4 regions of the Streptomyces sp. NPDC050997 genome follow, and region 1 is predicted to be linked to each of the others. Evidence: riboswitches for the same ligand, from Rfam matches in the RefSeq annotation. Region 1 holds a riboswitch; each other region holds the start of a gene.

Region 1 (7,508 bases):
GTCCGCAGCTTCTGCGACGGCGTCGGCGGCAGGGTGCGGGTGGCACCCCGGGCGTAGTACCGCTCGACGTAGAACTGGATGACGGACACGACGCTGGTGAGGAGCAGGTACCAGACGGTGACGACCAGCAGCAGCGGCACGATGTCGCCGGGGTAGGTGGCGCCCATGGTCTGCGCGCTGCCGAACAGGTCGAGCAGGGACACGTAGAAGACCAGCGAGGTGCTCTTGATGAGGCCGATCAGCTGGTTGACGTAGTTCGGGGTGATGGAGCGCAGCGCCTGCGGAAAGACGATCTTCCGGAACTGGTAGCCCTTCGGCAGGCCGAGCGCGGAGGCCGCCTCGTGCTGGCCCTGGTCGACGGAGAGGATGCCGCCGCGGACCACCTCGGCCGCGTACGCCGCCTCGTTGAGGCTGAGCCCGATGACGGCGACGACCATGTCGGTGGCGAGCCGGGACTCGTCGAAGGTGAAGAAGGCCGGTCCGAAGGGGACGCCCACGCTGAGCGTCTGGTACAGGGCGCTGAAGTTGTAGAGGAACAGCAGCACCACGATCAGCGGGATCGACCGCAGCGCCCAGACGTAGGTCCAGCTGACCGCTCGGAGCACCGGGCTGCGCGACAGCCGGGCGAGGGCCAGCAGGATGCCGCCGAGGAGACCCAACACCGCGCTGTAGGCGGCGACTTCGAGGGTGATGAACAGCCCGTCGAGGATGGTCGGCCGCAGGAACCAGTAGCCGAAACGGTCCCACTGGTAGAACGGGTTGGACACCAGGCCGTGGACGAACTGGGCCGCCAGGACCAGCACGACCGCGGTGGCGATCCAGCGGCCCGGGCGGCGCAGCGGCAGAACTCGCTGTGCCGTGAGGCGGGGTGACGGGGTGTCGGTGGGTGGCGGTGCCTCGGCGAGGGACACGGCGGCGCCTGGGGGTTCACTCATGGAGGGCTCCGGCGGAGTCGGGACCCCTCGGACGCGGCGAACACGGCGTGCGCCGACGGCCGCTCTGCGACGGGGACGCTACACACGGGAATGCACGGAACCGGGGGCTGGGCGGACATCGGCAACACCGCGCGGGCGGTGTTCGTCAGGAACGCTGGGGCTGGGGGAAGGAGTTCAGCCCCGACAGCGGGCACGGCCCGGTGCGGTACACAGTGCGCTGTTCACGCGCAGCAGATCAACGGTTCGGTCGGCGACGAGGAGGGTCGTGTACGACAGTACGCAGCCCTGAGGGCGGCGCGTGACCGTCCTGGGAGCTGCGTACATGGCGTCACCGTCACTCTTCCGGCCCTGTGGGCCTCGCACTTACCGAAACTTCGGTCCGGTCGTCACCTGGGGCACCCCACCGCGTGCGAGGGTTGCCGGTCAGCAAGCCAGGGCTTGTCGCTGACGCTCATGACCTTCTGGCCGCAAGTTAAGACAAACGCCGGAACGCATGTCAACGCCGGTCCGCCCATTGAAACGGGTCACACGCCCCGCGCCGCGTGAGCGGCCCAGTCGAGGATCTGCACGGCCGCTCCGGCGGCCTCCAGGCCCCGGCAGTGGGCGTGGTGCCGGCGGGCGATGCCGTCGAGGTCCAGGTGCGCGCCGAAGGCCGGGTGGGCGGCCAGGCGGCGGGCGTAGGCCCACAGGGCGTGGTGTCCGGCGACGCGGTGCACCGCGGCGGCGTCGAGGTGGTTGCGGTGCACGGTGTCCAGCTGCACCAGAGTGACCCACAACTCGACGTCGGCGAAGGTGAGATGGTCGCTGATCAGGTAGTCCTGGAAGGCCAGCCGGCGCTCCAGCACGCCGAGCGCGGCCAGCAGGGTGTCGAGGGCGGTCGCCCGCTCCGCCGCGTCGGCTCCGGCCCGGCCCGCGCGCTGCGCGGCCTCGTTGATGTCCCGGGCGCACATCCTCTCGACGGCCTCGATCTCGCTCTCCGTCCCGCACGGGTACAGCGCGGGCCGCCCGGCGCCGAAGTGCCGGGCCAGGTCGCGCGTGATGTCCGGGGCGTGGGTGCTCACGATCCGCCCGGACCAGTCGTCGCTGAGCACCGGCCCGACGGCCGGGCCGGTGTACCGGTGCGCGCTCGCGTCGTACAGCGGACGCAGCGCGGAGTGACCGCCGTCGGAACTGTCGGGCACGGCGTCCAGACAGGTCACGGGACAGGCGTCGGCGAGGCCGAGGAGGGCGTGCACGACGGCGATGCGCAGGCCGTCGGAACAGACGGGTGACAGATGCAGGCGATAGCGGCGGGGCACGGCGTAGTGGCCACTGCGCGCGTCCCGGCCGATCCGGCCGCGGAACGCGGGGGTGGAGGGGGCGGACGGGACGGCGGCGAGCGGTGTGACGGACATGGATCTCCCCGGGGATGAATGCGCAGACGTACGCGCGGCGGAAGCGTCGTCGGGCCGTGAGCGGCCGGCGTCCACCCGAGCGCGCAGCCGGTGGGGCACCGTAGTGCGGCGTGCGCGCAGGGGGTGGGGCGGGGTCGCTCAGCTCAGGGGGCGGATCGCACTGCAGACCCGCTGAAGATCGATGTGACGGCGGGAGGTCAGAAGAGGCGACGGCCGAGACGTACGGCTCACACGGCCGGTCATCGACTCAAGGCGCCCCATATTTCCCTACCCGTTCACTAGGATTCCCCTCTGGAGTGTCGATCGGCTTCGGGTCTGCGTCAAGAGGGCGTCCACGGGGCGGGCACCGACCGCGACTACTCCGGCGGCGTCGGTGTGTCGTGGGTGCGGTACATCGCCTGGACGTCCAGCTCCAGTTGGACCGTCGGACCGACCACCGCGATGCCGCGGGCCAGCATCGAGCGCCAGTTGAGCGTGAAGTCTTCGCGGTGCAGCTCCGCCTTGGCCAGGGCCGCGCAGCGCAGTTCCTCGCCGTAGCCGCCGTTGACCATGCCCAGGTACGTGGTGTCCAGCGAGACCGAGCGGCTCACACCGTGCATGGTCAGGCTGCCCTGCAGCGCCCACTTGGTGCCGCCCCGGTAGGCGAAGCGGGTGCTCGTGAAATCGATGTACGGGAATTGGTCGACGTCGAGGAAGTCGGCGGAACGCAGGTGCGTGTCCCGGGTGTTGTTGCCCGTGGTGATGCTGGACGCGTCGATGCGTACGTCGACGCGGGACCGGGTCACGTCCTGGGCGATCTGGAGGCCGCCCTTGAAACGTTCGAAACGGCCGTGCACATGGGCCATGCCGACGTGCTTGGCGACGAAGCGGATCGCCGTGTGCGGCGGGTCGAAGAGCCAGGTTCCGGGGACCGGGAGTTCGAGCTGCCGGGCCGACTGGAGCCACACGCGCCGCGGGGACGGGCCGGTGTCTCCGACGATGTCGAGGGTCTCGCGATGCGGTTCCAGCCCCTCGGCCACGATCAGCAGGCTGTAGCTGCCCGGCGGCAGGACCGCCATGAAGTAGCCGTACGGGTCCGTGGCACCGCGCGCCGCGACCCGGTGGCTGCCGAGTTCCGTCACCGTCACCTCGGCCGCGCCCATGGGCTCGTTCAGCGGGTCCAGGACCTCGACGATGACGGCACCCGCGCCGGCCGGAACGGGAAGCGTGAGGCCCGCGGCGCCTGCGGGGGCACGCTTGAGATGCCGCCGGAGCAGTCCGAGGGGCATGGTGTTCACCTTTCAGTTTTCGTCGGTCGACCAGTCCGTGAGTCGGTCGGTCGTTCAGTCGGTCGGTCGTTCAGTCGGTCAGTCGGTGATGGGGCTGTTCCTGGGAGCTGTTGCCCGTCGTTCCCGTCAGGCATGCCCGAGGATCCGCCGCACCGCCCCGTCCAGCAGTCGCTCGGCGTCCTGAGGCGTCGTGGCCGCCGTGGCGTGCCGGAAGGCGACGTACCCGTCGGGCCGCACGAGCAGCGCTCCCCCGTCGGCCACCTCGCTCAGGCGCGCCCAGTCCCCGTACGGGTCCTCGTACTCCTGGCCGGGCCCGATGACGACGGTGGCGATCTCCAGTGCCTGTGCCCGGGCCTGTGCCCGGGCCGCCGGCAGCCAGTGCCCTCCGCCGATTCCGGTGATCAGGGTGAAGCGGCCCTGTCCGACGGTGTCGAGCGTGGACACGGTGCGCGTGCCCGAGGTGATCCAGGCGTGCGGGAGCTTGGCGCCGGGGCGGGAGCTGGGCTGGTGGTGCAGCTCGGGGTCGCGGTCGAAACCGGGGTCGGAGGTGCCGTCGGGGACGATCGCGGACGAGGTGTAGCGCTGGTTGAGGTCGACGCCGTGCGCGTTGAACTCGTACACCTTGAAACCGATCGCCGCGCGCAGCTCCGCGCGCTGCTTCTGGGCCGCGGGGGTGTCGTCCTTGCGGGCGTCGATGTTGGCCCACAGTTGCTCGGGCGTCTGCGGGGAGAGCCCGTCGAGCGCCTCGAAGACGGGGGCGGTCTCGCCGATGGACTTGTTGGCGCGGGTGACGATCTGCCTGCCGACCGGGGCGCGTTCGGCGGTGTAGGTGTCCAGCAGCTTCGGGGACGCGGTGCCGTCGAGGACGAGCCGGAGCTTCCAGGCCAGGTTGTAGGAGTCCTGGATGGAGGTGTTGGAGCCGAGGCCGTTGGACGGTGGGTGGCGGTGCGTGGCGTCACCGGCGCAGAAGACGCGGCCGGTGGAGTAGGTCTCCGCGTACATCTCGTTGACGGTCCAGGCCGAGGACGACTTGACGGTCACCGGGATCTCGTCGTCGCCGACCAGCTTGCGGACGACCGACTCGGCGTACTCGGTGGTGAGGTCGGGGGCGCCCGCGGTGACGTCGTACCCCCAGACGATCATCCACTCGTTCCAGGGGCGGACGCAGCGCACCAGGCCCGCGCCGATGCCGCCGACGGTGGCGCCCGGGGCGAGCACCCAGTACAGGGTGGACGGACGGTGGGCGGTGTACTTCGACAGGTCCGCGTCGAAGACGATGTTGACGCTGCCGGCCACCCCCATCTGGCCGCCCATCGGCAGCCCGGCGTCCTCGGCGATCTGCGAGCGCCCGCCGTCGGCGCCGATCAGGTACTTGGCGCGGATGGTGTACTCGTCGCCGCGCAGCCGGTCCTCGACGGTGACCGTCACTCCGGAGGCGTCCTGGACGAAGGACTTGTAGACCGTGCTGAAGCGCAGGTGCGTGCCGCGCGCGACGGCCGCGTCGACGAGCACCGGCTCCATGAGGTGCTGGGGCATGTCGCACATGCGGGTGGGGCTGGCGAGTTCGTGCGCTGCCTGGACGAGCGGGTCGTTGCCCCAGGAGCGGACCCGGCCGAGTTCCTCGCCGGCGAGGCTGGTGCAGAAGGTCGTGTCGCCCATCAGGTGCTGGGGCGTCGCCTTGGCGACGACCTCCGACTCCACGCCGAGGTCGCGCAGCACCTCCATGGTGCGCTGGTTGGTGATGTGCGCCCGGGGTGTGACCGCGAGGCTCGCGTAGCGGGTGACGACGATGTTCGGTACGCCGTAGGTGCTCAGGGCGAGCGCGGCGGAGGCGCCCGCGGGGCCACTGCCGACGATCAGCACGTCGGTCACGACATCGGGCTCGACGGTGTGCACGGGGAACGCTCCAGGGATGAGAACAGGCGCCGACTGTTCAAGATCATGTCCGGAAACGCGGCAGTCCGGGTGTCTCAAAACGAGTCATCGCGTGGGACATGACACAGTTGGTTGCGCGTTCCACCACCCCCGGTAGGGTGAGCGACGTCGTGACCACCGCAGAGCATCCCTCCGCCCGCCCCGCGCTCGCTACCCTGCGCGAGGCCCGCGAGCAGTTCCTGATGGGGCGCCGACTGCCGGACGAGGTGCCGGAGGATGTCGTCGCCGCGTGGCGGCGCGCCCGGTTCTTCGGCGTGCGGCACGACGTGCGGGATCCGGTACCGCGGCATGCCGTACGACCGCACGAGTCCCCTCTGCTGGCCGCGGCCCGGTCCGCGCTCGAACGGATCGCCCCGGCCCTCGACACCGGGCGGGCGTCGCTCGTACTCACCGACGAGCGACTGCGGGTGCTGTGGGCGACCGGGTTCGCGCCGGTCGACCTGCGTCGCCTGGACCTCTCCGAGCAGGTGGTCGGCCACAACAGCGCGGCCCGCGCCCTGCGCACCGGCCACCGCGCCGAGGTGCACGGCCCCGAGCACTTCCTCGATCTGTGGCAGGACCTCTCCGCGGTCAGCGTGCCGGTGCGGGCGCCGGAGACCGGGCAGACCCTGGGCACGGTGACGGTGGCCTCCAGGCTGTGCGCCGAGTGCGGGCCGCATCCCGGGGCCCCGCTCGCCGAGGCCGCGGCGATCGCCGTGGAGGCGGAGCTCCTCGCGGGGTCACGGGCGGCGGAGCGGGTGCTGCTGGACGCGTATCTGCGGGCCGCGGGTGAGCACGGGCGCGCCGTCGTGGCCCTCGACGGACGCAACCGGCTCGTCAGCGAGGCCGCGGGGCGGCTGCTGTCACCGGAGGGGTTGGAGGAGCTGGAGCGGCGGACGGTCGACCTGCTGCGGAACGCGGACCGCTGGGCGCGACCGGGGTCGGGGGCGGCCACCGGTGCGACCGTGGGGCATCGCGGTCCCGCCACCGGTGCGCCCACGGGAGCTTGCGATCCCACCACCGGTCCAGCCACGGGGCCTTGCGATCCCACCACCGGTCCAGCCACGGGGCCTCACGATCCATCAGCCGGTGCGCCCACGGCGCCGTGCGATTCCACAATCGGCACACCCGCCAGACCCTGCGAACCCACCACCGGTCCCGAGCCGATGGCCGGCCCGGTGCCTTCGGCCTCGTGCCGTGTCCCGCTCCCGAACGGCACCGGAGGTTTCGCGATCGTCACCCCCGTGCCGCACCTCGGTTCGGTCGTCGGTGCGGTGGCCGTGCTGGAGCCGGCGGGGCGAACGGTCGCGCCGTCGGACGGGCCGGTGGTCGTGGGACTCGTCGGACGATCGGTGCCCTGGCGGCACGCGGCCGGCCGGGCGACGGAGCTGGCCCGGTCCCCCGAGCCCCTGTTGCTGGTCGGCGAGCGCGGCACCGGGAAGACCTCACTCGCCCGGGAACTGGTCGCGAACCCGTCGGTCACGGACGCCGCGGAAGCCGAAATACGCTCCGCACTCGGCGAGTTGACGGACGGCCGCCCCCTTCTGATCCGTCATGTCGAGCGCCTCACCCAGCCCGACACGGCAGCCCTCAACTCGCTGCTCGAAGCGCGACCAGGCGCACCCCTGCTGGTCACCTACACCCCCGGGCCACCTCCCGGACCTTGCCTCCAACGGCTCCTGGACACCCTCGCCCCCCGCTCGGTCACCCTGCCCGCACTGCGCGAACGAACGCAGGACATCCGGGAGTTGCTCCCGGCCCTGACTCCTCCGCCCGTGCCGGGGCGCCCCCCGCTCACCTGGACCCTGGAGGCGCTGCGCGCCCTGGAACAGCACCCGTGGCCCGGCAATGTCACCGAACTCTCCGGCGTTGTACGGGCGTTGGCCGAGACCCGACGCACGACGGGCCCGGTTCGGCGCGCCGAACTGCCGGACCCCGTGCGGGAGGGACCCGCGACCCGGCGCCTCAGCCCGATGGAACACGCCGAGCGCGCCGCC
Region 2 (7,508 bases), on a different contig from region 1:
GGCGGGGCGGCGAACGGGATGCCGCGGAAGACGGTCAGCCCGTCCTCCGGGCGCCCGCGCACCGCACCCCCCGCGGTGCGGACCTCTGGGTTTCGGGCCTCGGTTGTCGTCACGGTGGGCGCTCCTCGCCGTCAGGTCGATGGTTGCTCACCGGAATCATTGCCGTCGCCCATGACTTTGTCACCCAGGCCCCAGGCTCCGCGCCGGAGTCGGGGTGGCTCAGCTGAGCGTCGCCAGCGCCGCCGCGTCGTAGGGCTTCAGCTCGTCGAAGCGGTCGGCGAGGACCTTCGCGGCCCACTCGGGGTCCTGGAGCAGGGCGCGGCCCACGGCGATCAGGTCGAACTCGTCGGACTCCAGGCGGTCGAGGAGGTCGTCGATGCCCCTCAGCGGAGCGCCCTCGCCCTGGAAGCCCTTGTGGAAGTCGCCGTCGAGGCCGACCGAGCCGACGGTGATGGCGGGCTTGCCGGTGAGCTTCTTGGTCCAGCCGGCCAGGTTGAGGTCCGAGCCGTCGAACTCGGGGAGCCAGTAGCGGCGGGTGGAGGCGTGGAAGGCGTCGACGCCGGCCGCGGCGAGCGGGGCGAGGATGGCCTCCAGCGCCTCGGGGGTCTCGGCGAGGCGCGCCCGGTACACGTCCTGCTTCCACTGGGAGTAGCGGAAGATGATCGGGAACTCGGGCGAGACGGTCTCGCGGACCGCCGCCACGATCTCCTCGGCGAACTTCGCCCGGGCCAGCGGGTCACCGCCGTAGGCGTCCGTACGGCGGTTGGTGCCCGCCCACAGGAACTGGTCGATGAGGTAGCCGTGGGCGCCGTGCAGTTCCACGCCGTCGAAGCCGATCCGCTCGGCGGCGGCCGCGGCCTCGGCGAACGCGCCGATGACATCGTCGAGGTCCCGCTGCGTCATCGCCTTGCCGGTGACGTCGTCGGCGCCGAGGCGCAGTCCGGAGGGGCCGACGGCGGGGGCGTCCGCGTAGGGCGGCTGGCCCTGCTCGCGCACCATGCCGATGTGCCACAGCTGCGGGACGATCGTGCCGCCCGCCGCGTGCACCGCCTCGGCGACCTTCGCCCAGCCCGCGAGCTGCTCCTCGCCGTGGAAGCGCGGGATGCTGTCGCTCGATCCGGCCGACGCGTGACCGACGTACGTGCCCTCGGTGACGATCAGGCCGACGCCCGCGGCGGCCCGGCGCGCGTAGTACGACGCCACGTCCGCGCCCGGGATGCCGCCCGGGGAGAATGCCCGGGTCATCGGAGCCATCGCGATGCGGTTGGGGACGGTCAGGCCGTTGAGGGAAACAGGCCGGGACAGGACTTCGGCCGCGCGAGAGGCGGAGGCGGCGACGGTCACGTGGGGGCTCCTCGGGGTGGACCGGGTGGTATGTGCATGCGCATATACAGCGCGTAGGCGTCAACCACCACACCCGCCCCGGCATTCCGCCCGCGTTGTGACCCCGAACACGCCCGAGGGCGGCACCCCCTGTCTCCAGGGAGTGCCGCCCTCGGTCAAGGACGGTTGATCAACCCTCAGGTCGATCAGAAGTCCATGTCACCGCCCGGCATGCCGCCGCCGGCCGGGGCAGCGCCCGCCTTCTCCGGCTTGTCGGCGATGACGGCCTCGGTGGTGAGGAAGAGCGCGGCGATGGAGGCGGCGTTCTGCAGCGCGGAACGGGTCACCTTCGCCGGGTCGATGATGCCTTCGGCGATCATGTCGACGTACTCACCGGTCGCGGCGTTCAGGCCGTGACCGACGGGCAGGTTGCGCACCTTCTCGACGATGACGCCACCCTCGAGACCACCGTTGACGGCGATCTGCTTGAGCGGGGCCTCCAGGGCCAGCTTCACGGCGTTGGCGCCGGTCAGCTCGTCACCCTCAAGGTCCAGCTTCTCGAAGACCGAGGAGGCCTGCAGCAGGGCCACGCCACCACCGGCGACGATGCCCTCTTCGACGGCCGCCTTCGCGTTGCGAACGGCGTCCTCGATGCGGTGCTTGCGCTCCTTGAGCTCCACCTCGGTGGCGGCGCCGGCCTTGATGACCGCGACACCGCCGGCGAGCTTCGCCAGGCGCTCCTGCAGCTTCTCGCGGTCGTAGTCCGAGTCGCTGTTCTCGATCTCGGCGCGGATCTGGTTGACCCGGCCCTGGACCTGGTCGGAGGAGCCGGCACCGTCGACGATGGTGGTCTCGTCCTTGGTGATGACGACCTTGCGGGCCTTGCCCAGGAGGTCGATGGAGGTGTTCTCGAGCTTGAGACCGACCTCCTCGGAGATGACCTCGCCGCCGGTGAGGATGGCGATGTCGTTCAGCATCGCCTTGCGGCGGTCGCCGAAGCCCGGGGCCTTGACGGCGACGGACTTGAAGGTGCCACGGATCTTGTTGACGACCAGGGTCGACAGGGCCTCGCCCTCGACGTCCTCGGCGATGATCAGCAGCGGCTTGCCCGACTGCATGACCTTCTCCAGGAGCGGCAGCAGGTCCTTGACCGAGCCGATCTTGGAGTTGGCGATCAGGATGTACGGGTCGTCGAGCGACGCCTCCATACGCTCCATGTCGGTGGCGAAGTACGCCGAGATGTAGCCCTTGTCGAAGCGCATACCCTCGGTGAGCTCGAGCTCCAGACCGAAGGTCTGGGACTCCTCGACGGTGATGACGCCTTCCTTGCCGACCTTGTCCATGGCCTCGGCGATGAGCTCGCCGATCTGGGTGTCGGCGGCGGAGATGGAGGCCGTGGAGGCGATCTGCTCCTTGGTCTCGACATCCTTGGCCTGCTCGAGCAGGGCACCGGAGACGGCCTCGACGGCCTTCTCGATACCGCGCTTGAGGGCCATCGGGTTGGCGCCGGCGGCTACGTTGCGCAGGCCTTCCTTGACGAGGGCCTGGGCGAGAACGGTCGCCGTGGTCGTACCGTCACCAGCGACGTCGTCCGTCTTCTTGGCGACTTCCTTGACCAGCTCGGCGCCGATCTTCTCGTACGGGTCCTCGAGCTCGATCTCCTTGGCGATGGAAACACCATCGTTGGTGATCGTGGGGGCGCCCCACTTCTTCTCGAGGACGACGTTGCGACCCTTGGGGCCGAGCGTCACCTTGACGGCGTCCGCGAGCTGGTTCATGCCGCGCTCGAGGCCGCGCCGTGCCTCCTCGTCGAACGCGATGATCTTGGCCATGTGAAGTGGTCCCTCCAGGACTGGGGGTGATTCCTTCGGACCGCGCCCGCGCCCGCGACGGACGGCTCGCATGCCTCGTGGTTCCTTGCCCCACCTGGCCTGCGGGCCTCACCGACTCGGTCCTTCTTGTCACTCTCACCTTCAGAGTGCTAACGCCAATGATTAGCACTCGCCCATGCCGAGTGCAAGCGCCTCGGAGGGATCCGCAGGTGAACAGCGTCCCGTCGCCGCGCCCCTGGCACGGCCGCCGTGCCCCCGGGACACCTCGGGGGCACGTGCCCCGGACACATCGCTCGCACCCCTCGCACCCCGGACACACCGAAGGGCCCACACCCCGTGAGAGGTGCGAGCCCTTCGAAGAAGAACAGAAGAACGTCGCTGCTTTACCCGGCGCGATTCAGCCGGTCGCCAGACGAACCATGTCCGCCTGCGGCCCCTTCTGACCCTGCGAGATCTCGAAATCGACCCGCTGCCCCTCTTCCAGGGTGCGGTACCCGTCCATCTGGATGGCGCTGTAGTGGACGAAAACATCCGCACCACCGTCGACCGCGATGAAGCCGTACCCCTTCTCCGCGTTGAACCACTTGACGGTGCCCTGAGCCATGCCTAACTCCCCTATTACTGGCCCTTGCACAGACCCACACTTCATGGATCCGGGTCAGACCTCACCCCCCACATGATTGGGGGCGTGCGCCGGAACGCGTCGACCGCGGCCGAATGTATCTGCCCAACTGCCGTCTGCAACAGGTCAATCGGACGAGAATTCAGGACGCACGCGATCCGGAATGTGGTGAGAATTCGCCCGAATTCAGGGCAAGTCGGGCCACACAAAGAGCACAAAAGCCACGAAAGAGGCGCACACTTTGGCTACATCTTGTCGGGCGTAAGGCAGAAACAAGGGCTGCCGACCTGTGATGGGGCAGCGCGTTCCCCAACTGTACCGCGCTCAACCACATTGAATTGCCCCCTCCGCTTCTCTCACGGAGGGGGCAATTCGATGAACGCTCGGTAACTGATGTTACCGAAGGTAATGATCAGCCGCCGGCGACGGCCGGAATGATGGAGACACCGGCGCCGTCCGGGGTCGCCGTCTCCAGACCCTGCTCGAAGCGGACGTCGTCGTCGTTCACGTACACGTTGACGAACCGGCGCAGCTTGCCCTGGTCGTCGAGAACGCGCGCGGCGATGCCGGTGTGGTTCTTCTCCAGGTCGGCGATGACCTCGCCGAGGGTGCCCCCCTCGGCGGCGACCTCGGCCTTGCCGCCGGTGTAGGTGCGCAGGATGGTGGGGATGCGGACGTTGACGCTCATGCTGATGACCTCCGGTCAGGTTCGGCGCCCCCGACAGGGGCGCGGGGAACTGCGCGACCAGCCCCCACGGGCCCGCAGACGAAACGAATTAGACGAGTCCAGCCTCACGGAACGACTCAAGGTTGGGACGAATCGTCGCAGTCAGCCCCGTGCCGGCCACCGCATCCAACGTCTTGAGACCATCACCAGTGTTCAGAACCACCGTGGTCTTCGTCGGGTCGAGAAGACCGTTCTCGATCAGCTTCTTCGCCACCCCAACGGTCACCCCACCGGCGGTCTCCGCGAAGATCCCCTCGGTCCGCGCCAGCAGCTTGATCGCGTCGACGATCTGCTCGTCGTCCACGTCCTCCACCGCGCCGCCGGTGCGACGGGCGATGTCGAGCACGTAGGGGCCGTCGGCCGGGTTGCCGATCGCCAGCGACTTGGCGATGGTGTTCGGCTTCTGCGGCCGGACCACGTCCTGCCCGGCCTTGTAGGCGACGGACACCGGCGAGCAGCCCTCGGCCTGCGCACCGAAGATCTTGTACGGCTTGTCCTCGACGAGCCCGAGCTTGATCAGCTCCTGCAGACCCTTGTCGATCTTCGTGAGCTGCGAGCCGGAGGCGATCGGTACGACCAGCTGGTCCGGGAGCTGCCAGCCGAGCTGCTCGCAGATCTCGTACGCCAGCGTCTTGGAGCCCTCGGCGTAGTACGGCCGCAGGTTGACGTTGACGAAGCCCCAGCCCTCGCCGGCAGGGTCGCCGATCAGCTCGGAGCAGAAACGATTCACGTCGTCGTAGTTGCCCTCGATGCCGACGAGCTCACCGCCGTAGACCGCGGCCATGACGACCTTGCCCTGCTCCAGGTCGTGCGGGATGAACACGCAGGAACGGAAGCCGGCCCGGGCCGCGGCGGCGCCCACCGCACCGGCGAGGTTGCCGGTGGAGGAGCAGGAGAGGGTGGTGAAGCCGAAGACGCGGGCGGCCTCGATGGCCTGGGCGACGACCCGGTCCTTGAAGGAGTGTGTCGGGTTGCCGGAGTCGTCCTTGACGAAGAGCTTGCCGGCGTCGACGCCCAGCTCACGGGCCAGATTGTCGGCCTTGACGAGCTTGGTCCAGCCGGGGTTGATGTTGGGCTTGTCCGCCACGTCCGCCGGGACGGGCAGCAGCGGGGCGTAACGCCAGATGTTCGCGGGTCCCGCCTCGATCTGCTTGCGGAGCTCCTCGGCGTCGTAGGCGGAGAAGTCGTAAGCGATCTCGAGCGGGCCGAAACACTCCTCGCACGCGAAGACCGGGCCGAGGGGCACGCGGTGACCGCATTCGCGGCAGCTCAGCGCGGCGGCGGGGCCGAGGTCTACGGTGTTCGTGGTGCTTGCAGCAGTCTGCACAGCCATGGAGGCGAGGCCCTTTCTCCTCATCTTCCCCACGACGCACTTCGCCGTGAGACGGATTTGGCACCTTCCCTAGTCGGGAGCCTCGCTGGTGACGAGAACCGACTGGAGGGTTGCCGGGGCTTCAACGGGCCGTATCCCTCTGCCCCTCTGGATGAGCGGTATGAAGTTGTTGATCGGTGAAACGAGTCGACGACCCGCGACATGCGATGGTCATCAGCCTTGTCCAAGACTGTAACCGAAGGCCAGGACAGTTGAGACAGCCGTCCGAACCGCGAGACGGATCCCTTGTCCCGTACGGGATTATGGATCGCAGCTCGCCGAGAGAACGCAGAGGAGCCGCGCACTGTGCTGAACGAAGTCGAGCGCTGGCTGAGCACCCGCTCCTGGTCGAAGACCGATCGCCCGCTCCACAAGATCATGGCAGCGAAACGCGCCACGGGCCAGTCGGTGAGCGTGGTGCTGCCGGCACTGAACGAGGAGGAGACGGTCGGTGACATCGTCGCCGTGATCCGTCATGACCTCATGCGGCAGGTCCCGCTCGTCGACGAGATCGTCGTCGTGGACTCGGGATCGACCGACCGCACGTCCGAGGTGGCCGCCGCGGCCGGGGCGAGGGTCGTCCACCGCGACGACATACTGCCCCGCGTCCCGACCGTCCCCGGCAAGGGCGAGGTGCTGTGGCGCTCGCTCCTGGTCACCGGCGGCGACATCGTGTGCTTCATCGACGCGGACCTGAAGGAGTTCTCCTCCGACTTCGTCTCCGGGATCGTGGGCCCGCTGCTCACCGACCCCGGGGTCGACCTGGTCAAGGGCATGTACGACCGTCCGCTGGGCGGCGCGGCCGGCCAGGGTGGCCGGGTCACCGAACTGATGGCCCGCCCGCTGCTGAACATGCACTGGCCGCAGCTGGCCGGATTCGTACAGCCGCTGGGCGGCGAGTACGCGGCCCGGCGCTCCCTCCTCGAACAGCTGCCGTTCCCCGTCGGGTACGGCGTCGAGCTGGGGATGCTGGTCGACGCCCTGCACCTGGTGGGCCTCGACGCCCTCGCCCAGGTCGACGTCGGCGTGCGCCTGCACCGTCACCAGGACGGACAGGCGCTGGGCCGGATGTCCGCCGCGATCTACCGCACGGCCCAGCTCCGGCTGGCCCGCGGCCACCTCATCCGGCCCGCCCTCACCCAGTTCGAACGGAGCGGGAACGGCTTCGAGCCACGCACCTACTCGGTGGACACGGAGGAGCGTCCGCCGATGGCGGAGATCGCGGAGTACGCGGCACGGAAGGTCGCCTGATGCGGGTGTACGCCGGTGTATGTCGTGTGACGCGGGTCCGTGGCGAACGTCATCCGTACGTTTGAGCGTTTCCGGGGCGGGCTAGGTTGAGGCGTATGTCCTCCACCCACGGTGCTGCTCAGGTCCTGGTCGCGTCCAACCGCGGCCCGGTTTCGTACGAGGTGCGCGAGGACGGCTCGCTGCACGCCAAACGGGGTGGCGGCGGGCTGGTCTCGGGGCTGTCCGCGATCGGGTCGGACGCGGGGTCCCTGTGGGTGTGCTCGGCGCTGGGTGACGGCGACCGGGAGGCCGTGCGGCGCGGGGTCGGCGAGGACGGCGTGCGGATGCTGGACATCCCGGCGGACGTGCACGCCGACGCGTACAACGGCATCGCCAACTCGG
Region 3 (7,508 bases), on a different contig from region 1:
CTCGGTATCGGTCCGGGTCAGCTCGCGGGCCCGGTCGAGCTCCTCGCGCAGCCGCTCCAGCTCGGCCCGGTTCTCCTCGTCGACCCGCTCGGCGTCGGCCCGCTGGGCCTCCTCGCCGGCCGCGGTCACAAGCTTCACCCAGTCGGTGGGACGCAGTACATAGGCCGCGGCCGCCACGTCGAGCGGGTCCGCGGCCGGGGGCGGCGAGCCGGAGTCGAGGGCACCGGACAGCTCCGGCTGCGCCTCTCTGAACTTCTCCCCGATACGCTGCCGGAACAGCGGATCGGTCTCCAGGGCCGCGGCCATGGCGTTGCCGGCGAACTTGGCCCGCCGGTTGGGCGCGAACCGGGCGTACTGCCTGAGCTGGGCCGGCAGCTCCGCGACGGTCAGCCCGCCGAAGCCGTCGGAGACGATCTGCACGACCCTGCGGCGCACACCGTCGGGCAGCGGACGGTCGAGCACCTCAGCGGCGCCGTCGCCCGGCCCCCCGCTCGTGCTCTCCACCATCGTCACCCCAATGCCTGTGCGGGCCCGCTCCCGTCAGGAGCCGGCGCCCGGCCTGTCCACGAGTTCCACCTGATCCACGGCGTTGCACCAGCGGCAGCGCACCGACTCGATGGTCTCACTCACCACGTCACGCTCCTCGACCTTCGGCTCTCCGGCCAGATCGAGGTGGACGTACTCGACGACCTTCGACGAGCGGGTCACATCGAAGCGGGTGAGGTTGCCGCAGAGGGTGCAGCGCCACCGTGTCGTGGTGGTCGGCAGGGGAACCGTCATCGTGACTGTTCGCTTCCTTCTGGTGTCGGTACGTGTGGTGCCGGTACTTCCGAACGTCAGCACCTCTGATGTCAGTACGTGTGGTGCCGGTACTTCCGAGTACTTCCAGTGTCGATGACGTGCCGGGCTCCCCCGGCACGTGTGGCTCGTTACCCTACGGCCTGGCGCGGACTCGCCGCTCGGACGTCCACGGCGGCGAGGCGGTGTATTCCGTTGCGTCCCGTTACGTCATGCTCTGTGTCCATGATCAGCATCTGGCGCGAGACGGTCGGCAGGGCGAGCAGATCGGTCCTCAGGTCGCCGGCACCGGTCACCTTCGGGCTGATCGCACTGTGTTCCCTGCTCTTCCTGATCGGTCCGGCCGCCGGCCTGAATCCGGTGTACGGCCCCGGTGACACACTGCTCACCGCGCAGCGGGCCTATTTCCACCGCTGGGGCGTGGTCCCCACCGAGCTGTTCGAGGGGTCACCACGAGCCGCGCTCACGCCCGCCACCGCCCTCTTCGTCCACGGCAGCTGGGTGCACCTGCTGGGCAACATGCTCTTCCTCTACGTCTTCGGGGTGATGACCGAGGAACGCATGGGCAGCGTCCAGTTCACCCTCTTCTACGTCGGCTGCGGCTACCTCGCCCTGCTCGGGTACGCCGCCGCCCACGCGGACTCCGAGCAGTCCCTGGTCGGCGCGTCCGGGGCGATCTCGGCGATCCTCGGCGCGTTCCTGTACCTGTTCCCCGGGGCCCGCGTGACCAGTCTTCTCCCTTTCCTGTTCTTCCTGCCGCTGCGCTTCCCCGCCTGGGTCGTCCTCCTCTTCTGGGCGGCCCTGCAGTGGCTGGCGGCGGGCCGGGCGCCCCAGGGTCCGGGGGTGGCGTACCTGGCCCACGTGGTGGGGTTCGGGCTGGGGTTCGGCTACGCGTGGGGGCGGTTCGGACGTGGGACTAAAGTGAGTTCCGCCCCAGCTCCGGCCCCCGAGGGAGAGAACCAGCCGTGATCACCGCGATCGTGCTCATCAAGACCAGCGTGGACCGGATTCCCGAGATCGCCGAGTCGATCGCCTCGCTGGAGAGCGTGAGTGAGGTCTTCTCCGTCACCGGCACGTACGACCTGATCGCCATGGTGCGGGTACGGCGGCACGAGGACCTGGCGGAGGTCATCCCCGGCCGGATCAGCAAGATCCCCGGGGTGGAGGGCACGGACACGCACGTGGCGTTCCGTACGTACTCGCAGCACGACCTGGAGGCGGCGTTCGCGATCGGGCTGGACTCCTGACCCGCTGAACACCGCCTCCGAGTCTCTGGACCTCGGAGCCTCAGGGCCTCAGCCCCTCAGCGCCTCAGCGCCTCAGCGCCTCAGCGCCTCAGCGCCTCAGGGCGAAACGCTTCTCACACGGCCGGGACGCAGCGGCCGTCCTCCGTCCGGTACTGCCACTTCGCACCCTCCCGCACGAGTTGCCGCACCGCGGTGACGAAGCGCTCCACATGCTCGTCCGGGGTACCCGCGCCGAAGCTCACGCGGATGGCGTTCAACGACTTCTCGCCGGGCGCGGCCTCGGGGGCGCCGCACTCGCCCTGGGTCTGGGGGTCGCTGCCGAGCAGGGTGCGGACCAGCGGGTGGGCGCAGAAGAGGCCGTCGCGGACGCCGATGCCGTACTCGGCGGAGAGCGCGGCGGCGAAGTGGGAGCTGTTCCAGCCGTCGACGACGAAGGAGATCACGCCGACCCGGGGGGCGTCGTCCCCGAACAGGGACAGGACCCGGACCTCGGGCACCTCGGCGAGGCCGGTGCGGACCTTCTCGATCAGGTGCCGCTCACGCGCGACCAGGGTGTCGAAGCCGGCCTCCGTCAGCGCCTTGCAGGCGGCGGCGATGGAGTAGGCGCCGATGACGTTGGGCGAACCGGCCTCGTGCCGGGCGGCGCTCTTGTGCCACTCCACGTCCACTCCCCCGTCCTCGCGTCGCGTGACCTTGCGGCTGGCGCCGCCGCCCGCGAGGTAGGGGTCGGCCGCGATCAGCCAGTCGGCCCGTCCGGCCAGGACACCCGAGCCGAAGGGGGCGTACAGCTTGTGCCCGGAGAAGGCGATCCAGTCGACGTCGAGATCCCGCACCGAGACCGGGTGGTGCGGGGCCAGCTGGGCGGCGTCCAGGACGATCCGGGCGCCGTGGGCGTGGGCGGCGGCCGCCAGCTCCCGTACCGGCCACAGCTCTCCGGTGACGTTCGAGGCGCCTGTCACGCACACCAGGGCCGGGCCGTGCGGGTCTCGCTCGGCGAGGGCCCGCTCCAGGGTGGCCACCGCCTGCTCGGGGGTGCGCGGGGCGTCGAGGTAGCTGACCCGGGCGTCCTGCCAGGGCAGCAGCGAGGCGTGGTGCTCGGTCTCGAAGACGAAGACCTGGCAGTCGGCCGGAAGCGCGGCGGCGAGGAGGTTGAGCGAGTCCGTGGTGGACCGGGTGAAGATCAGCTGGTCGTCGGCGCGGCAGTCCAGGAACTCGGCGACGGTCCGGCGGGCGTTCTCGAAGAGGTCCGTGGAGAGCTGGGACAGGTAGCCGGCGCCGCGGTGCACGCTGCCGTAGTAGGGCGCGTACGCCGCCACGTCGTCCCAGACGCGCTGCAGGGCGGGCGCGCTGGCCGCGTAGTCGAGTGCCGCGTAGGTGACCTCGCCACCGGTGACGAGCGGGACGGTGACATCCTGCCCCAGAACGGGCAGCGGGGAACAAACGGACTGGGCGGCGACAGCGGTGGGGACAGACATGGCGAACTCCCGTGAGACGCAGCTGAGATCACCACGCGAGCGGGTACGGCTCAAGCGTGGGTGAAGGTGAGAAAAGGGGGTGCGGAGGCGGGGCTCTGCGGCCCTATCGCATTCGCCGGCTCACGGAAGTCTCCTCGACGACCAGGACCCCTGGTGCTCACTCAGAAGAGTGCGAGGGTCCGCGCTTGCCGCAGACCTCGCTGCCTACGGCCTGGTCTTCACCCGGGGCACCCCGCCACGGACGGAGGGTTGCCGGACAGTCGGCCGGGGCCTCATGACTGTCACTCATGACCTGGTCAAAAACGTACGTGACGTGATCGTGGTCCCGCAACCCGTGTCCGGATCGCGGGATGTCGCCACGTCGTCGTCACGCGTTGCTGGCCGCCGCCCAGCGCTCCAGCGTCCGCTTGGCCGCGCCGGAGTCGATGGAGTGCGCCGCCTTTTCCATCCCGGCCCGGATCTGCTCCGTCAGCGGCGCCCCGGTCGGCTCCAGCGCCACCAGCGCCGCCGCCGAGTTCAGCACGACCGCGTCCCGTACGGGCCCGTGCTCACCGTCCAGGAGGCGGCGGGCGACCTCGGCGTTGTAGGAGGGGTCGGCGCCTCTCAGCGCTTGCACCGGCACCAGTTCGAGGCCGACGTGCCGCGGGTCGAAGGACTCCTCGGTGACCTTGCCGTCGCGCACGATCCACACCCGGGAGGTGGCCGTGGTGGTCAGCTCGTCGAGACCGTCGTCGCCGCGGAACACCAGCGCGGACGAGCCGCGCTCGGCCAGCACGCCGGCGATGAGCCCCGCCATCCGGGTGTCGAAGCAGCCGATCGCCGAGGCGGTGACCCGGGCGGGGTTGGTCAGCGGACCGAGCAGGTTGAACGACGTCGGAATCCCCAGATCCCGCCGGACCCCGCCGACGAACCGCATCGAGGGGTGGAACCTGGCCGCGAAGCAGAAGGTGATCCCGGCCTCCTCCACCACCCGAGCCACGCCCTCGGGCGACAGGTCCAGGTTGATGCCGAGCTTCTCCAGCACGTCGGAGGACCCGCTCGCCGAGGACGACGCCCGGTTGCCGTGCTTGACGACCTTCGCCCCGGTGCCCGCGATCACGATGGCGGACATCGTCGAGATGTTGACCGTCTTGGCCCGGTCGCCGCCGGTGCCCACGATGTCGACGGCCGGTCCGGGGATGTCCAGCGGTTGCGCGTGCGCGTACATCGCCTCCACGAGACCGGTGATCTCCTCGACCGTCTCGCCCTTGGCCCGCAGCGCCACCATGAAACCCGCGATCTGGGCGTCCGTGGCCTCGCCGCTCATGAACCGGTCCATCGCCCATGCCGTGTCACCGGCGCTCAGGTCCTGGCCGCGGAGCAGCGCGCCCAGCACCTCGGGCCAGGAACGGCCCGCCGCGGTGTCGCCTCCAGCGGGGGTCACAGCGCTCATAAGCCGCTCCTGGGTCGGTCCCGTACAGCGGGGACACGGTTCTTCTCGTCGGGTCCACCCTATCCAGCGCCGGGCACGGCGAAGGGCCCCCGTCCGAAGACCGGACGGGGGCCCTTGCCGTGGTGTGGCGACGCGGTGATCAGTGGTGGCCGTGGCCGCTGGTGATCTCCTTGTACTCCTCGACGCTCGGCTTGGGGATCTGGGCTTCCTCGCCGTAGTACGCCTCGCTGAGCTTGGCGCGGAGCCTCTCGGAACCCTTCACCTTGCGCTCGACGCCGTTCTCGTCGACCGTCGGGCCGATCTGGGCCGGCACGTACTGCTCGTGCGCGGTGAGCGTGTGCAGCTGCTCCTGGCTGAGCGGCTCGTGCACCTCGATGAACTCACCGTGCGGCAGGCGCTTGATGATGCCCGACTCGCGGCCGTGCAGCACCTTTTCCTTGTCGCGGCGCTGGAGGCCGAGGCAGATCCGCTTGGTGGCGATGAACATGAGGACCGGAATGACGAAGAAGCCGATCCGGACGAACCAGGTGATCGCGTTGATGGAGAGGTGGAAGTGGGTCGCCCAGAGGTCGTTTCCACCACCGATCAGCAGCACCATGTACCAGCTGATCCAGGCGACACCGAAAGCCGTACGCGTCGGGGCGTTGCGCGGGCGGTCCAGGATGTGGTGCTCACGCTTGTCACCGGTGACCCAGGACTCGATGAACGGGTAGACCGCGATCGCGACCAGCACCAGCGGGAAGATCACCAGCGGGATGAACACACCCAGGACGAGCGTGTGACCCCAGAAGTTGATCTCCCAGCCCGGCATGACACGGATCAGGCCCTCGGAGAAGCCCATGTACCAGTCGGGCTGGGCGCCGGTCGACACCTGGTCCGGACGGTAGGGGCCCATGGCCCAGATCGGGTTGATCGAGGCGATCGCCGCGATGGCCGCGATGACACCGAAGACCAGGAAGAAGAAGCCTCCGGCCTTGGCCATGTAGACCGGCAGCAGCGGCATGCCGACGACGTTGTTGTTCGTCTTTCCGGGGCCCGCGAACTGCGTGTGCTTGTGGTAGAAGACCAGGATCAGGTGGCCGACGACCAGGCCGAGCATGATGCCCGGCAGCAGCAGCACGTGGATCGAGTAGAAGCGGGCCACGAAGTCGCCGCCCGGGAACTCACCGCCGAAGAGGAAGAACGACAGGTACGTGCCGACGATCGGCACGGACAGGATCGCGCCCTCCATGAAGCGGACACCGGTGCCGGAGAGCAGGTCGTCCGGGAGCGAGTAGCCGGTGAAGCCGGTGAACATGCCGAGGACGAACAGCAGGAAGCCGAACAGCCAGTTGACCTCACGCGGCTTGCGGAACGCACCCGTGAAGAACACGCGCATCATGTGCACGAACATGGCGGCGAGGAAGATCAGCGCCGCCCAGTGGTGGATCTGCCGGATCAGCAGACCACCGCGCACATCGAAGGAGATGTGCATGGTCGAGTTGAACGCCTCGGACATCAGCTGGCCCTGCAGCGGGACGTAGCTGCCGTGGTACTCCACCTCGTTCATCGACGGGTGGAAGAACAGCGTCAGGTACACACCCGTGAGGATGATGATGATGAAGCTGTAGAGGCAGACCTCACCCAACATGAACGACCAGTGGTCGGGGAAGATCTTGCGCATGTTGGTCTTGGCCAGGGAGTAGATCCCGAGCCGGCCGTCGGCCCAGTCGGCGACCTTCTCGCCGGCCGGTGCCTTCCCGCGGGAGCGGCCCGCGTCCCCGGAGGGATTCGTGTTGGTGGCTTGAGTGCTCATCCGCGCTCCCAGAATGCAGGACCGACAGGCTCATCGAAGTCGCCGAGCGCCTCGAGGTAGCCCGCGTCGTTCACGCCGATGCGAAGCTGCGGCAGGGCGTGACCGGCGGGGCCGAAGATCACCCTGGCGCCGTCGGCGAGGTCGAAGGTGGACTGGTGGCAGGGGCAGAGCACGTGGTGCGTCTGCTGCTCGTACAGGGAGATCGGGCAACCGACGTGGGTGCAGATCTTCGAGTACGCGACGATGCCCTCGTGCGACCACTCGAGCTCGCGCTTGTCCTTGATGTTGTCCGGCTGGATCCGGACGATCATCAGGGCCGCCTTGGCGATCTCGGTCTGGAACTCCTCGTCGTGCTCCTCCAGGCCCTCGGGCTTGGCGAAGGTCAGCGAGCCGACCGCGACGTCGGACGGACGCAGCGGCTCGTTGGTGTTCATGTTGACGAGCAGCTTGCCCTTGGCCCACAGGGTGTGCCGGAGCTTGGTGCCGGGCAGCGGGCCGAGGTCGCGCAGCAGTACCAGGCCGGACAGCGGCACCAGGGTGAGCGCGCCGAGCATGGTGTTGCGGATCAGCTTGCGACGGCCGAGCGCCGACTCCTTGGCGCCCAGCTTGAAGTCCGCTTGGACCTTCTCGCGGACCTCGGGCGGCGCCTCGATCGGGTGACGCTCGTCGGCGACCTCCACGTCGGACATCAGGGTGCGGGCCCAGTGGACCGCCCCCGCGCCGATCGTGAACAGCGCCACGCCCAGCGTCAGGCCCAGCGC
Region 4 (7,508 bases), on a different contig from region 1:
GGCTGTCAGGTACATACACCACCGCCGTGAACACGGCCCGCTCGTCGCACGGTGCGGTCCCACCACCTTGCGGACGAGCAGCGAACGACGGCAGCAACGGTACGACCAATTCACGGAGTTCATCAGGGACCAGACGCTTCGACCGATCAGCACCCACGACCAGCATCGTGCAGCTGCAGCCTGTCACACACCCTCATGCGGCAGCATTCATGTCACCGGCTACGGATGGTGTGTGACAGGCCCGATGGCTCATTGGATCAGGTCGGTGTGCGGATGCTCGGGGGAGGTCGGGCAGACGTAGAGCTGCATGCTGTCGGTGCTGCCCACTTCGACCGCAGTCGGCTGCGAGGGGTATTGGGCAGCGCAATGGGCGGCGTTGGCGGCGGCCTGGTCTTCACACGGCGTCCAGCTGCTTCCTCCACCACCGTCCCATTCGAAGGAAGCGATGGTCAGCAGCGGGACCATCTGCACATCGCAGACAGTGCAGTATCGGCGGTACGGGTCGGTGCGGCCCCACGGGGGCCAGCCGCCGACCTTCCAGCCGGGGGCGTCAGCCAGCTCACAGTCATAGAAGTCCCGCGGATGGTCCGCGTAGGCGCTGTCCACGCCCACGCCGGCTGCCTGCCATCTGCTCCGGTCCTCCACCATCAGGCGCATCTCCGGGCTCAGATCGAGGCTGTCGGGGTACTCGGTGATCGCTTCTGGTGCCAGCACGCACGGCTCGGGCACATAGCCCGGATAGTTCGCCTCGTACGGTTCCGGCGGTGTGGCGAGGATGTCGACGACCGCGGCGGCGGACCGCCAGAACAGCGCGGTCGACGGCTTGTTGTCCGGATGGTGGTCGTAGGGGCACCAGAGAATCTGGAGCAGATCGGCCTGGCCGGGCGGCCGCAACAGGGATATGTCGCGCAGATACAGCTGGGCCACGGGCAACATGGGGACGGGGCACTCCGCGGGCGGAGGGCTGACAGCGAGTCGCTCCGCGAGTCTCGCGGCGCTCCGTTCCTTGAGAGCCTCCTCCTCGGGCGTTGGCTCGAAAGCACCGGAATCAGGGTGCCACCGGGCCCGCATGCGTCTCTCAAGGCGCACTATGGCCGGCGACTGGCGGAACCAACTGTCAAAGTGCCGGTGCGAGCTTTCACAGTGCGGCCACGGCTCCTCGGCCGGCCACAGCAACGGCCCCCCGACCGAGCTCTCCCTGACCGAAGGCGACCCCGGGCGGGGATGCAGCCGAATCGCAGGACGCGCCAACGAAGCCAGCTCAGGAACGACCGCGGTCACATCTACAGGCCGCGGCGGAGTCGTACGTAAAAAGACCATGCCGGTGATCCTGCCACCGGCCACTGACAGTCCCCTGCCGCCTCAATCGGCGTGGCACCGGGAAATCCGCGGCATCGTCCGGCACCTGCGATTCGCCGCCGCGTATTGTCCGACTCACCTCTCACCTCCCACCGTTGACGGATTACGGCGGCGATAGCTAAAGTTTCAAATGGCATTGAGTGTCAGCGTCAAGCCCTGGCTCGCTGACCGGCAACCCTCCGACGCGGTGGGGTGCTCCAGGTGAAAGCCCGGCCGGGTCGCCGACCTGGCAAGCGCGTGGCCCCGTGGCAGGGGCCTGGGACACGGAGGAATGAGCGTGCGGCACAGCAGCGTCTCGACTCCCTCCATCGCGGCGGCTCTCTCCCGATTCTCCCGCCGACGCCACATCGACCTGCGGCGCACCAGCAGCTGCCTGTGTCATGGCTGACTGCGTCCCGTCGGCTGTCTGAGGACGTTCACCGCCGGTTTTGACGTCCGCGGCAGAATTCTTTCTTTTCACGTCTCCCCCTCGTGAACCGTGTCGCTCTTCCTCGGGAGCAACACCATCCACGCGTCTCCATTGTCCGCACGCACCCGTGCGCGCCGACACGCACGTCGATGCCGCGTGGGGCAACGTGACCCGCGCCGACCCGGACATCCTGCGCAGCTCGTTCTCCACGAAGCCGGCCAACTTCTACCGTCTGCCGGCCGGCCCGCTGGACTCGCCGCTGGCCCAGCAGGCGGCGACCACCGACGCAACCAAGCGCAAGCAACTGGTCGACCAGACACAGCAGTTGATTGTGCGGACCGCCGAGAAGCTCTTCTCCCGACCCCGCCACGCGTACACCCGCGAGATGCTCGCGACGATCCCCGGCGGCCGTTACGCCACGGCCGCATCCGAGCCGTTGGAAGCGAAGGAGCACGCATGACCGTCCAGGACACCACCGCAGACCTGCACGCGTTCACCCGCGACTGGCAGGAGTGGCACACCGCTCAGGAGGCACGACTCGCCGACCCCCACGGGTTCCTCGCCATCACCGGCCTGCACTGGCTCGGCGACGAGCCGCAGCGCTTCCCGGACGCTCCGGGCGCCTGGTCGACCGGCGCCGACGGGGTCGTCGTGGTCCTCGACGACGGCGAGGAACTGGTCGTCGACGGCGCCCCCGTCCACGGCGAGCACCGCTTCGGGGTGTTCCCGGAGCGCGGTGGAGTCAACGCGGTCTGGGGCGACGCCGTGATCGAGGTGGCCAAGCGCGGCGGACACGACATCGTCCGTCCCCGGCACCCGGACACCCCACTGCGCACCGCCTTCACCGGCACGCCCGCCTACCCGCCACACCCCCGCTGGGCGGTGACCGGCCGCTACACGGCCTTCGACGAACCGCGACCGACGACCGTGGGTGCGGCGGTCGAGGGCCTTGAGCACGTGTACGACGCGCCGGGCCGGGTCGAGTTCGAGCTGGACGGACGCCCCCTGGCACTCACCGCGTTCCCCGGACGCCGCCCGGGCAGTCTGCTGGTGCTGTTCACCGACGTGACCTCGGGGGTCACCACCTACGCGGCCAACCGGGCCCTCGCCCTCGACCCGCCCGCCGCCGACGGCACGGTCGTCCTGGACTTCAACCGGGCCGCGAACCTGCCGTGCGCCTACACCGATCTGGCCACCTGCCCCCTGCCGCCGGCCGAGAACCGGCTGCCCGTGCCGGTCGAGGCCGGGGAGAAGATCCCCCGCGAGCGAGGCGGTTCCTGAGCGGCGCACCGCCACCGAGACGACCACGACAAGGAGGAACGAACACCGCATGAGCATCCCCGCGATCAGCTCGCTGGCCTTTCTCACCCCGGGCAACTTCGCCGACGACGACCCGTACACCGGCCTGGAGGAAACGCTGCAGCTGTTCGAGTACGGCGAACGGCTCGGCTTCGACGGCGCCTGGATCCGGCAACGCCATCTCGAACACGGCGTCGGCTCGGCCGCGGTCTTCCTCGCCGCGGCCGGCCAGCGCACCGAGCGGGTCGAACTGGGGACCGCTGTCATCCCGATCGGGTACGAGAGCCCGTTCCGCCTCGCCGAGGACCTGGCGCTGGCCGACGTGCTGTCCCGCGGCCGGCTCCAGGTCGGCCTCAGCACCGGCATGCCGCACGCCGAGCTCCTCGGCGACCTGGTGTACGACGGGGACTGGCGCGGCTTCGACCTCTCGTACGGCAGGATCGCCCGCGTCATCGACCACCTGCGGGGCGACTACCTCGGCGGCCCCGACACGGTCATCCAGTCGCCGGGCAACACCCAGCGGCCACGCCTGCAACCGCACAACCCCGGCCTGGTGGACCGGGTCTGGTACGGCGGAGGCAGTCTGCGCTCGATCCGCTGGGCCGCCGAACACGGCCTGAACCTGCTCAGCGGCAACATCGTCACCGGCGAGGGCACCGACGACTTCACCACGGCCCAGCTCGCCCTGCTCTCCGAGTACCGGCGCGCCCTCCCCGGGGACCGTCGGCCCCGGGTGGCGCTGGGGCGGGTGATCGTGCCGTTCGACAGCGCCGACGCGTCCACGCGTGCCCGCTACCGGGAGTACGCGGCCAGTCGGCACGCGCGCACCCTGGCACCCCAAGGCCCAAAGCGGATCCTGTTCGCCCCGGACGTGGCCGGGACCGCGGAACAGATCCTGGAGCAACTGACCGCGGATCCCGTGGTCTCGGCCGTGTCGGAGCTGCGCCTGGAGCTGCCGTACGAGTTCCACCGGGCCGACTACGAGCAGATCCTGCACGACGTACGGCACTTGATCGCACCCGAGCTGGGCTGGCGACCCGACAGCGCGCTGCTGCACGGGGCGGGCCGATAAGCACCTGATCACCGGCGATCCCCGCCCGAGCGTGCAGGAGCACTACGGCGACTCGGCGGCCCATGCCGCCCCGACGGCAAATCAACTGGCCTTCCGCGTCGGGGCGTTGGCGAGTGACATCCGTCTTCGGGTCGGCGCCCCGCGCGGTCGTGGGTACCGGACGCATCAAGTGCCCGTCTGGGCGACTGCGTGGGCTTCTGACGCGCTGCCGCCAGCAACTCGTGGAGACGTACGGCGGTCTGTCAGTGCGGCAGTTGACGGGCGGCAAGAAGCGCGACGTCGTCCTCACGGACCCCGTTCGTCAGCCGGGCCAGGAGCGTGTTGAGCATGTCCTCCAGCGGGCCGTCCGGCGAGAGTCTCAGCTTGGTGAACGCGCGCACCGAGACGTCGATGTCCGTGCCGCGCTCTTCCACCAGACCGTCGGTATAGAGCAGCAGCGCCGCGCCGGGCTCCATCCTTACAGTGATCGATTCGTAGTCTCCCAGCTCGGTGCCGATGGGCGGACCGGCCGGAAGCCACAACACCTCAGGGGTGCCCCCCGGTCCGACGACGACGGGCGGCAGGTGCCCGGCGCTGGCCGCCGTGCACGTGCCCGCCTGGGGATCCATGAGGACGAGAAGACACGTGGCGACGCGGTCGAGGCCGATGTGCGCGACCCGGCGGTCGGCCTCGCCGAGGATCTCGTCGACCGGCATGCCGGAGGCAGCCACGGTGCGCAGCAGGGAGCGGTACTGACTCATGGCCACGGCGGCCTGGAAGCCGTGGCCCATCACGTCTCCCATGACCAGCAATGTGCGGCCGCCTGGCAGGGCGATCGAGTCGTACCAGTCACCGCCGACCAGGGCGCTACGGCCGGAGGGCAGATAGCGGGTGGCCAATTCGACACCGGCGTGCGGGCTGCCCGGTTCGGACAGCAGCGCGCGCTGCAGTTCCAGCGCCATGGTGTGCTCGTAGGTGTATGCGCGAGCGCTGTCGATGGCGACAGCGGCGCGCCCGGCCAAGCCCTGGGCTGTCAGGACGTCATCCTCGCTGAAGGGCGCTGATGCTCCGGCCCGCCCCAGAATGACGATGCCGACCGTCGTGGGCAGCGGAACGAGGAGAAGCGAATGGACCCCGGCCGCACGGAAGACCCTGACCCGCTCCGGGTCCACTGTCACCTTCTGGAACAGCTCGTCCGAGGCCAGGTTGCCCAGCCACGGCCGCCCGCTGTCCATACAGCGCCGCGTGACCGAGCCCCGCGGGAGGTCCAGGTACTCTCCCGGTCCGCCCAGCCCGCGCAACTTCCCTTTCATCTCCTGCGGTGCCGAGAGCGCCATCTTGCGCAGCCGCAGCATCCCGGGAGCAGGCGGGGGCGTCCCGTTGAACCACTCCTCGACAATCCCGACGGCGGCAAGATCGGCCAGGGAAGGCGCAAGGAAGTCGGCCAGCTCAGTGCAGGTGGCCTCGATGTCGAGTGTGGTGCCGATCCGGGTGGCCGCCGTGTCCAGCAGGGCGAGCCGCTGATGCGCGTCCTCCAGATCGTCCAGATACCGGCGCAGATTGCTGACCTCCACGCCGATCCCGCACAGACCGACGACCCGGCCCTGCGCCTCCAACCGGTGAAAGACCGCGCGCCACAACCTGCGGCCCAGGCGTGAGGGGACACGTGTGGTGCCGGTGACGGTCACTTCGCGGGGCTGCCCGTCCTCCATCACCTGGAGCAGAACGTCGTCGGGGCCGTGGACATCCGGCAGCACCTCGCCCGGCGTCCGGCCCAGGAACGCGGGGGCCGGCACGCCACTGACCCGGGACCAGGCGGGATTCACGTAGAGATAGCGCAGCTGCTCATCGAGAATGACGACAGGCGCCAGGGTGCCTTCGACGATCCGGCGCAGAAAACCGCACTCACACGCCTCCCCCATCAGATCGCCCAGGAGGTCTGCCAGCTCTGTCGGAAGACCCTGATGCTGAGGGAGAAGCCACGGCGGGGGTCGTTTAGCGTTCACTTGTCTCCTTGTGATCGCTGTCCTGCTCCCTGTGCCATTGTGCGGGCACGGTTGGCATACCGCATGCGCAGACTGAGGGCGAGGTTGTCGCCGCGGACCACGGTCTGCGGGGGCATGGCGCACACGGTCGTTTCGGCGCCGCCCCCCGTCGGCCGATGTCGGCGCCGGTCAACTGACCTATGACGGCTCGGCCGTGGGCGACCGCGCGAGCCATCGGCGTCTACATGGCGCCGATGTTCCGAGGGCGAGCGCCGCGCGGTCTACGAACCGGCTCGTTTCTACGCGACCGTGAGCACGATCTTGCCTTGGATGTGCCCTCGGGCGGCGCGTTCGTGCGCGGCCCGGGCGTCCGCGAGCGCGAACGTGCTGTCGATCGCGACGCGGACCGTGCCCGCGTCGAGCAGGCGTCCCAGTTCAGCGAGCTGCGTGCCGTTCGAGCGGACCTGTGCGACCGAGACCGTGACGCCCAGCTTCGCGGTCTCATCGTCGTCGAATTCGCCGGGGAACACCGGGAAGAGGGCGCCGCCGCGCTTGAGCGTGTGCAGGAAGCGGCTGCTGTGGGGGCCGCCGACGGTGTCGAGAACCAGGTCGATGTCGTGCACGAGTTCCTCGGGACGACTCTTGGTGTAGTCGATGAACTCGTCGGCGCCGAGCTCGCTCAGGAACCGTTCATGCGCGCCCGATGCCACCGTGATGACACGTGCGCCCTTCCCTTTCGCCAGTTGCAGCGCGAAGTGCCCCACGCCGCCCGCGGCGCCGTTGATGAGCACAGTCGTGTCGGCGTCGAGTGCCGTCGGGCGGTGCCGTGCCTCCTGGAAGGGCGAGGGGTGGTCGTGTCCGACCTCGATCAGGAACTGCCACGCCGTCAGCCCGGCCATGGGAGCCCCGGCGGCGTGCACATGGTCGATGCCGGCCGGCTTGCGTGCGAGGTCCGAGGCAGGCGCGGCCACGTACTCGGCGTAGGCGCTGCCGTGGAAGCTGGGAAAACGCAGAAGGCCGAAGACTTCATCGCCTACGGCGAAGCCTTCTACGTCCGGGGCGACGGCCTCGACGACGCCCGACACGTCCGTCCCCGGAATCACCGGCAGGCTGACCGTCGATTCGGTCTCCCCAGGCATGGTGGTGTACCCGTCGCGCAGGTACCAGTCCGGAGGATTGACGCCGACCGCGTGAACGCGGACGAGCACCTCACCTGGCTTCGGCTCGGGAACCGGTACCTCGTCGTAGCGCAGAACCTCAGGGCCGCCGTGCTCATGCAGCCGGATCGCCCTCATGGTGTGTGTCGGCATCATTTTCTCCTGCCCGCGCTGCGGGATAGTCTTATTCGGATCAGCGCTCCACATAAGTGGACCACTGATCCAAATATATGGACCACTGATCCGGA

The links. A riboswitch is a leader RNA that binds a small molecule or an ion and turns the genes downstream of it on or off. The one in region 1 is predicted to bind S-adenosylmethionine.
Region 2: it holds a riboswitch for S-adenosylmethionine, as region 1 does, so the genes downstream of both, thrC (threonine synthase) here and AB0H86_RS17850 (amino acid ABC transporter permease) in region 1, are expected to answer to the same signal.
Region 3: it holds a riboswitch for S-adenosylmethionine, as region 1 does, so the genes downstream of both, AB0H86_RS24075 (aminotransferase class V-fold PLP-dependent enzyme) here and AB0H86_RS17850 (amino acid ABC transporter permease) in region 1, are expected to answer to the same signal.
Region 4: it holds a riboswitch for S-adenosylmethionine, as region 1 does, so the genes downstream of both, AB0H86_RS08985 (putative leader peptide) here and AB0H86_RS17850 (amino acid ABC transporter permease) in region 1, are expected to answer to the same signal.

The regions. Positions count from the first base shown of each region.
Region 1 is NZ_JBFAGK010000007.1:68,125-75,632, reverse strand. It holds gene AB0H86_RS17850 (amino acid ABC transporter permease) at 1-935, opposite strand, end outside; SAM riboswitch class IV at 1,290-1,394, opposite strand; gene AB0H86_RS17845 (glutathione S-transferase C-terminal domain-containing protein) at 1,460-2,329, opposite strand; gene AB0H86_RS17840 (putative leader peptide) at 2,468-2,572, opposite strand; gene AB0H86_RS17835 (YceI family protein) at 2,686-3,597, opposite strand; gene AB0H86_RS17830 (FAD-dependent monooxygenase) at 3,724-5,493, opposite strand; gene AB0H86_RS17825 (helix-turn-helix domain-containing protein) at 5,715-7,508, shown strand, end outside.
Region 2 is NZ_JBFAGK010000020.1:143,669-151,176, reverse strand. It holds gene AB0H86_RS34575 (carboxylesterase family protein) at 1-113, opposite strand, end outside; gene AB0H86_RS34570 (NADH:flavin oxidoreductase) at 220-1,344, opposite strand; gene groL (chaperonin GroEL) at 1,530-3,155, opposite strand; gene AB0H86_RS34560 (cold-shock protein) at 3,553-3,759, opposite strand; gene AB0H86_RS34555 (MoaD/ThiS family protein) at 4,190-4,465, opposite strand; gene thrC (threonine synthase) at 4,554-5,837, opposite strand; SAM riboswitch class I at 5,855-5,995, opposite strand; gene AB0H86_RS34545 (glucosyl-3-phosphoglycerate synthase) at 6,183-7,127, shown strand; gene AB0H86_RS34540 (trehalose-6-phosphate synthase) at 7,223-7,508, shown strand, end outside.
Region 3 is NZ_JBFAGK010000010.1:267,805-275,312, forward strand. It holds gene AB0H86_RS24055 (NYN domain-containing protein) at 1-507, opposite strand, end outside; gene AB0H86_RS24060 (hypothetical protein) at 541-780, opposite strand; gene AB0H86_RS24065 (rhomboid family intramembrane serine protease) at 1,024-1,767, shown strand; gene AB0H86_RS24070 (Lrp/AsnC ligand binding domain-containing protein) at 1,764-2,045, shown strand; gene AB0H86_RS24075 (aminotransferase class V-fold PLP-dependent enzyme) at 2,159-3,520, opposite strand; SAM riboswitch class IV at 3,697-3,813, opposite strand; gene trpD (anthranilate phosphoribosyltransferase) at 3,888-4,952, opposite strand; gene AB0H86_RS24085 (cytochrome bc complex cytochrome b subunit) at 5,092-6,747, opposite strand; gene AB0H86_RS24090 (Rieske 2Fe-2S domain-containing protein) at 6,744-7,508, opposite strand, start outside.
Region 4 is NZ_JBFAGK010000003.1:510,753-518,260, forward strand. It holds gene AB0H86_RS08980 (hypothetical protein) at 250-1,320, opposite strand; SAM riboswitch class IV at 1,492-1,601, shown strand; gene AB0H86_RS08985 (putative leader peptide) at 1,631-1,747, shown strand; gene AB0H86_RS08990 (hypothetical protein) at 1,896-2,228, shown strand; gene AB0H86_RS08995 (DUF1684 domain-containing protein) at 2,225-3,049, shown strand; gene AB0H86_RS09000 (LLM class flavin-dependent oxidoreductase) at 3,099-4,139, shown strand; gene AB0H86_RS09005 (SpoIIE family protein phosphatase) at 4,382-6,040, opposite strand; gene AB0H86_RS09010 (NADP-dependent oxidoreductase) at 6,403-7,413, opposite strand.